DNA from 2 places in the Sutcliffiella sp. FSL R7-0096 genome. Region 2 is predicted to be linked to the other one. Evidence: a T-box and tRNA genes for the amino acid it is inferred to sense, from the RefSeq annotation. Region 2 holds a T-box; the other holds one or more tRNA genes.
What was found. A T-box is a leader RNA that pairs with one kind of tRNA and senses whether it is charged. The one in region 2 lies ahead of alaS (alanine--tRNA ligase), so its partner is inferred to be a tRNA-Ala.
Positions count from the first base shown of each region.

Region 1: it has a tRNA-Ala gene. The T-box ahead of alaS (alanine--tRNA ligase) is inferred to sense a tRNA for this amino acid. The anticodon was not compared.

Region 1 is NZ_CP152003.1:3,935,875-3,939,249, forward strand. It holds tRNA gene MKY77_RS20155 (tRNA-Glu) at 74-145, opposite strand; tRNA gene MKY77_RS20160 (tRNA-Ser) at 154-244, opposite strand; tRNA gene MKY77_RS20165 (tRNA-Asn) at 250-324, opposite strand; tRNA gene MKY77_RS20170 (tRNA-Ile) at 345-421, opposite strand; tRNA gene MKY77_RS20175 (tRNA-Gly) at 429-502, opposite strand; tRNA gene MKY77_RS20180 (tRNA-His) at 510-582, opposite strand; tRNA gene MKY77_RS20185 (tRNA-Thr) at 606-681, opposite strand; tRNA gene MKY77_RS20190 (tRNA-Phe) at 720-792, opposite strand; tRNA gene MKY77_RS20195 (tRNA-Asp) at 815-890, opposite strand; tRNA gene MKY77_RS20200 (tRNA-Met) at 894-970, opposite strand; tRNA gene MKY77_RS20205 (tRNA-Ser) at 1,152-1,244, opposite strand; tRNA gene MKY77_RS20210 (tRNA-Ile) at 1,260-1,336, opposite strand; tRNA gene MKY77_RS20215 (tRNA-Met) at 1,341-1,417, opposite strand; tRNA gene MKY77_RS20220 (tRNA-Ala) at 1,580-1,652, opposite strand; tRNA gene MKY77_RS20225 (tRNA-Pro) at 1,673-1,749, opposite strand; tRNA gene MKY77_RS20230 (tRNA-Arg) at 1,754-1,830, opposite strand; tRNA gene MKY77_RS20235 (tRNA-Leu) at 1,868-1,956, opposite strand; tRNA gene MKY77_RS20240 (tRNA-Gly) at 1,965-2,039, opposite strand; tRNA gene MKY77_RS20245 (tRNA-Leu) at 2,056-2,136, opposite strand; tRNA gene MKY77_RS20250 (tRNA-Lys) at 2,145-2,220, opposite strand; tRNA gene MKY77_RS20255 (tRNA-Thr) at 2,225-2,300, opposite strand; tRNA gene MKY77_RS20260 (tRNA-Val) at 2,336-2,411, opposite strand; rRNA gene rrf (5S ribosomal RNA) at 2,421-2,537, opposite strand; rRNA gene MKY77_RS20270 (23S ribosomal RNA) at 2,660-3,375, opposite strand, start outside.
Region 2 is NZ_CP152003.1:3,320,144-3,323,518, reverse strand. It holds gene MKY77_RS17085 (AI-2E family transporter) at 1-673, shown strand, start outside; T-box leader at 720-946, shown strand; gene alaS (alanine--tRNA ligase) at 1,213-3,375, shown strand, end outside.

The DNA.
Region 1 (3,375 bases), 620 kb from region 2:
GAGAAAAAAAGGTAGTAATGAAAAAAGACAAATAAAAAAAGCCATGATATTTTATAAATACCACAACTTTTGATGACCCGTACGGGATTCGAACCCGTGTTACCGCCGTGAAAGGGCGGTGTCTTAACCGCTTGACCAACGGGCCAGATATTCTGGCGGAGAAGGAGGGATTTGAACCCTCGCGCCGCTTACACGACCTACACCCTTAGCAGGGGCGCCTCTTCAGCCACTTGAGTACTTCCCCAGAGATGGCTCCACCAGTAGGATTCGAACCTACGACCCTTCGGTTAACAGCCGAATGCTCTACCGCTGAGCTATGGTGGAACGTCATTTTTTTTATAAAATGGTGGGCCTAAGTGGACTCGAACCACCGACCTCACGCTTATCAGGCGTGCGCTCTAACCAGCTGAGCTATAGGCCCACAAAAATGGAGCGGGTGATGGGAATCGAACCCACGACATCAGCTTGGAAGGCTGAGGTTTTACCATTAAACTACACCCGCTAAAAAGGGCGACTGATGGGAATCGAACCCACGAATGCCTGAACCACAATCAGGTGCGTTAACCACTTCGCCACAACCGCCATAATACTATTTAATTTAAGAATGGTGCCGGCGATAGGAGTCGAACCCACGACCTACTGATTACAAGTCAGTTGCTCTACCAACTGAGCTACACCGGCATTTAATGATGTTTTCTTCACTTTGTGAAAAAACAAAGTGGCTCGGGACGGAATCGAACCGCCGACACATGGATTTTCAGTCCATTGCTCTACCAACTGAGCTACCGAGCCAAACTATAATATTTTGAAAAAATGGCGGTCCCGACCGGGATCGAACCGGCGATCTCCTGCGTGACAGGCAGGCATGTTAACCGCTACACCACGGGACCATTTGGTTGCGGGGACAGGATTTGAACCTGCGACCTTCGGGTTATGAGCCCGACGAGCTACCGGACTGCTCCACCCCGCGATAATATTAATTAAGTTTAAAATTCTATGCTTATATATACCGACTGTCCCGTTCTCTGAAAGTGTGTGCAGAGTAGTCTGTCGACCGGTACAACTCGAAGCTTTTGCAAGAAGCCTATGCTCGTTGCTCCACCCCGCGATAATAATATAGAATCTATACTCACCATATTCTAAAGTTAATATGGCGGAGGAAGAGGGATTCGAACCCCCGCGGGCTTTGACACCCCTGTCGGTTTTCAAGACCGATCCCTTCAGCCGGACTTGGGTATTCCTCCGCGTATAGAAAGAACTGGTGGACCTTGTAGGACTCGAACCTACGACCGGACGGTTATGAGCCGTCTGCTCTAACCAGCTGAGCTAAAGGTCCTTTTTGGTAGCGGCGGAGGGGATCGAACCCCCGACCTCACGGGTATGAACCGTACGCTCTAGCCAGCTGAGCTACACCGCCAAAAAGTAAAAGTATTTCATTAGATTTACAGGCACCAATGTTACTGGTCTGTGTCCCTTCCTCTGCAAGCAAATTCAAGGATGCTAATCCGTCGGCACAACTCGGAGCAAATTCTTGAAGTAATGCTCGTCGCTACACCGCCAAAAAGTAAAAGTATTAAAGTGGAGCCTAGCGGGATCGAACCGCTGACCTCCTGCGTGCAAAGCAGGCGCTCTCCCAGCTGAGCTAAGGCCCCATATCAAGGGTAAATATTAATGGTCGGGAAGACAGGATTTGAACCTGCGACCCCTTGGTCCCAAACCAAGTGCTCTACCAAGCTGAGCTACTCCCCGATAATGGCGCGCCCGAGAGGACTCGAACCCCTAACCTTTTGATCCGTAGTCAAACGCTCTATCCAATTGAGCTACGGGCGCTTATAAATGAAAGTAATTTTGCTATTATAAAAAACTCTGGTGCCGAGGACCGGAATCGAACCGGTACGGTAGTCACCTACCGCAGGATTTTAAGTCCTGTGCGTCTGCCAGTTCCGCCACCCCGGCAAATCTGTTGGAGCGGAAGACGGGATTCGAACCCGCGACCCCCACCTTGGCAAGGTGGTGTTCTACCACTGAACTACTTCCGCTAATATAAAATTACAATGCGGGTGAAGGGACTCGAACCCCCACGTCAAAGACACTAGATCCTAAGTCTAGCGCGTCTGCCAATTCCGCCACACCCGCAAGATAAATGGTGTGCCATGAAGGACTCGAACCTTCGACCCTCTGATTAAAAGTCAGATGCTCTACCGACTGAGCTAATGGCACATAATGGTGCCGGCGATAGGAGTCGAACCCACGACCTACTGATTACAAGTCAGTTGCTCTACCAACTGAGCTACACCGGCATTATTGTTGATTTTTTCAATATGTGAAGAATTTATGGTGGAGGATGACGGGATCGAACCGCCGACCCCCTGCTTGTAAGGCAGGTGCTCTCCCAGCTGAGCTAATCCTCCATATTATCCGCCTGGCAACGTCCTACTCTCACAGGGGGAGATCCCCCAACTACCATCGGCGCTGAAGAGCTTAACTTCCGTGTTCGGTATGGGAACGGGTGTGACCTCTTCGCCATCATTACCAGACAAATAATATTATACAAAATTGAGAAAGAAAATCAAGAAGTTTTTCATCTTTTTTATTCCTTCAAAACTAGATAGTGTGTTCGTATCAAGATATTCATATCGTTCACTTATTTCATCATTGTTGGGTTAAGTCCTCGATCGATTAGTATTCGTCAGCTCCACATGTCGCCATGCTTCCACCTCGAACCTATCTACCTGATCATCTTTCAGGGATCTTACTTACCGAAGTAAAAGGAAATCTCATCTTGAGGGGGGCTTCATGCTTAGATGCTTTCAGCACTTATCCCGTCCGCACGTAGCTACCCAGCTATGCCTTTGGCAAGACAACTGGTACACCAGCGGTGCGTCCATCCCGGTCCTCTCGTACTAAGGACAGCTCCTCTCAAATTTCCTGCGCCCACGACGGATAGGGACCGAACTGTCTCACGACGTTCTGAACCCAGCTCGCGTACCGCTTTAATGGGCGAACAGCCCAACCCTTGGGACCGACTACAGCCCCAGGATGCGATGAGCCGACATCGAGGTGCCAAACCTCCCCGTCGATGTGGACTCTTGGGGGAGATAAGCCTGTTATCCCCGGGGTAGCTTTTATCCGTTGAGCGATGGCCCTTCCATGCGGAACCACCGGATCACTAAGCCCGACTTTCGTCCCTGCTCGACTTGTAGGTCTCGCAGTCAAGCTCCCTTGTGCCTTTACACTCTGCGAATGATTTCCAACCATTCTGAGGGAACCTTTGGGCGCCTCCGTTACTCTTTAGGAGGCGACCGCCCCAGTCAAACTGCCCACCTGACACTGTCTCCCAGCCCGATAAGGGCTGCGGGTTAGAATTTCAATACA
Region 2 (3,375 bases):
CGGAATCCATGAAAGGGTAGATCAGACTTTTGGTGAATTCGAAGCGATGCTGTCTAATCTTTTAACAAGGGTAGTAGCAGGAATGAAAGGAATATTAAATTCCATCTTCATTCTGATTGTCATCCCATTTATAGTATTTTATCTGTTGAAGGATTACGATCAGGTCAAGAAACTTGTCTGGTATCTTACACCTAGAAAATGGCGGGAGCCGGGGCTCGCCTTTTTAAAAGATGTGGACATCTCTTTAGGTAGCTATATAAGAGGACAGCTTACTGTTTGCCTGATTATTGGCTTTTTAGCAACGGTAGCCCTCTGGTTAAGTGGTATGAAGTATGCTTTAGTTCTTGGCGTTATTATCGGAATCACCAATATCATCCCTTATTTTGGCCCGATAATAGGGGCTTTCCCGGCTGTGATTATCGCCGCGACTATGTCAGTGAAAATGGTGATTCTCGTCATTATCGTCATATTTGGACTTCAATTTATAGAGGGCAACATTTTATCTCCTCTCATCGTAGGAAAAAGCTTGCATATCCATCCTGTATTCATCATTTTGGCCCTCTTGATAGGAGGAGAGGTGGCGGGAGTGATTGGATTGATATTAGCAGTACCGGTATTTGCTGTGTTAAAGGTCACTTTGACCCATCTTACTGCTCATTTCATCAAACATTGACAACCGTCTTTCTGTTGCATATAATCGAAACATACTAGCTACATAAACCAATTCAAAGAAGGATCTGAGTACGTTACAGTCCATCCTGACGAGCATTGCTCACTTAGAGAGGAATTCCACGGCTGAAAGAATTCCAGGATGAAGGGTAATGGAAAGCTAATCCGGAGAGCAGGGTAAAATCCTGCCGGTTTGCACCGTTAAAGCAATCTGAGAGATGACGGAACTTTTCTGTCATAATCAGGGTGGTACCGCGAGAACACTCTCGTCCCTGTTATTAGGGACGGGAGTTTTTTGTTTTCTTGAAACAAAGTCCCCCTGTTGACTGTAATGAAAGGTGTGTGACTCCATCGGGAGGCTAAAGGTCGCCCTCTGGATAAGCGAAGCCGGTTGCGGAAGCTTGCGGTGTAAAACAAATCATTAGAAATTTGAATGGCCTTCAATGAAATGACCAGGCTCAAGCACCGCCCCGTGGAAAGCTTAACACTTGGAACGTAAGGAAACAGGAGTATTGACAGTAACAATTAAAGGAGGAAAATCACATGAAACATCTAACATCCGCTCAAGTACGACAAATGTTCCTAGATTTCTTCAAAGAAAAAGGACATGCGGTTGAACCTAGCGCATCACTTGTCCCACACGAAGATCCTTCCCTTTTATGGATCAACAGTGGAGTGGCTACATTAAAAAAATACTTTGATGGACGTGTCATTCCGGCAAATCCCCGAATTTGTAATGCACAAAAATCCATCCGCACGAATGATATAGAAAACGTCGGGAAAACTGCCCGTCATCATACTTTCTTTGAAATGCTTGGTAACTTCTCCATCGGAGAGTACTTCAAGAAAGAAGCAATCGACTGGGCGTGGGAGTTCCTTACAAGTGAAAAATGGATCGGCTTTGACCAGGAAAAACTCTCTGTCACCATCCATCCTGAAGATGAGGAAGCATATCAGTATTGGAATGAAGTGATTGGTGTTCCTGCAGAAAGAATTATCCGACTCGAGGGTAACTTCTGGGACATCGGTGAAGGTCCAAGTGGACCAAATACGGAAATATTCTATGACCGTGGTGAAAGCTATGGGAACGATCAAAATGATCCGGAACTATATCCAGGAGGAGAGAACGAACGCTATCTCGAAATTTGGAACCTTGTATTCTCAGAGTTCAACCACAATCCAGATCATACCTACACACCGCTTCCAAAGAAGAATATTGATACAGGTATGGGCCTTGAGCGTATGGTATCTGTTATCCAAGATGTACCGACAAACTTTGATACAGACCTTTTCATTCCAATCATACAAGCGACTGAAAAAATATCTGGTGAAAAGTATAGAACAAACGAGGAAAAAGATACGGCATTTAAAGTAATTGCTGACCATATCCGCACGGTGACATTTGCAGTTGGTGACGGTGCCCTACCTTCTAATGAAGGACGTGGCTATGTTCTTCGTCGCCTTTTAAGAAGAGCTGTTCGTTACGCAAAACAACTTGGCATCAACCGTCCATTTATGTATGAGCTTGTGCCAGTAGTAGCGGAAATCATGGTGGATTTCTACCCAGAAGTAAAAGAAAAACAGGATTTCATCCAGCGTGTAGTAAAAACAGAAGAAGAGCGATTCCATGAAACACTAAATGATGGTTTGGCAATCCTTTCGACCGTCATAGCAAAAGCGAAAGAGGAAGGCAGAACAGTCGTTTCCGGTGCAGACGCATTCCGCCTTTATGATACGTACGGTTTCCCGGTGGAATTAACAGAAGAGTATGTGGAAGAACAGGGCATGTCCCTTGATCACGAAGGGTTTGAAAAAGAGATGGAAGGCCAGCGGGATCGTGCTCGTTCCGCTCGTCAAGATTCCAGCTCCATGCAGGTCCAATCCGGAGTTTTAGGGGAGGTCCGTTCCGAAAGCAGCTTTATTGGGTATGACCAACTATCCGCAGAGACAACACTCTCCGTCATTGTCAAAAATGGGGAGCTTGCAGATTCAGCTGAAACCGGCGATGAGGTACAAGTCATTTTGTCAGAAACACCTTTCTACGCCGAGAGTGGTGGGCAGATTGCTGATCACGGATATATCGTTACCGAATCCGGAAGAGGATTTGTGAAGGATGTTCAAAAAGCTCCTAACGGCCAAAATTTACATACCATCGTTGTAGAGGAAGGTGTGCTGAAAAGAGAGCAAACGGTAAAAGCAGAAGTTCATGCAAAGAACCGTGCTCAAATCATCAAAAATCACACTGCTACGCACATTCTGCACCAAGCTTTGAAAGATGTGCTTGGCACACATGTAAACCAAGCTGGTTCCCAGGTTACTGCAGACCGTCTTCGTTTTGACTTCTCACACTTTGGTCAGGTAACACAGGAAGAGATGGAGCAAATAGAAGCAATCGTCAACGAAAAGATCTGGGCTAGCATGAATGTTGTCATTGAAAACAAGTCCATAACAGAAGCGAAAGCGATGGGGGCAATGGCATTATTCGGTGAAAAGTATGGGGATATCGTGCGCGTCGTTCAAGTTGGCGAATATAGCCTAGAGCTTTGCGGAGGATGTCATGTACCGAATACTTCTGAAATTGGTCTATTCAAAATCGTGTCTGAGTCTGGAATTGGTGCAGGAACACGTCGTATGGAGGCCGTTACAGGTGAAGGTGCGTACCGTCTGTTGAATGATCAGGTTCAATTGCTGAAAGAGGCTGCTGCA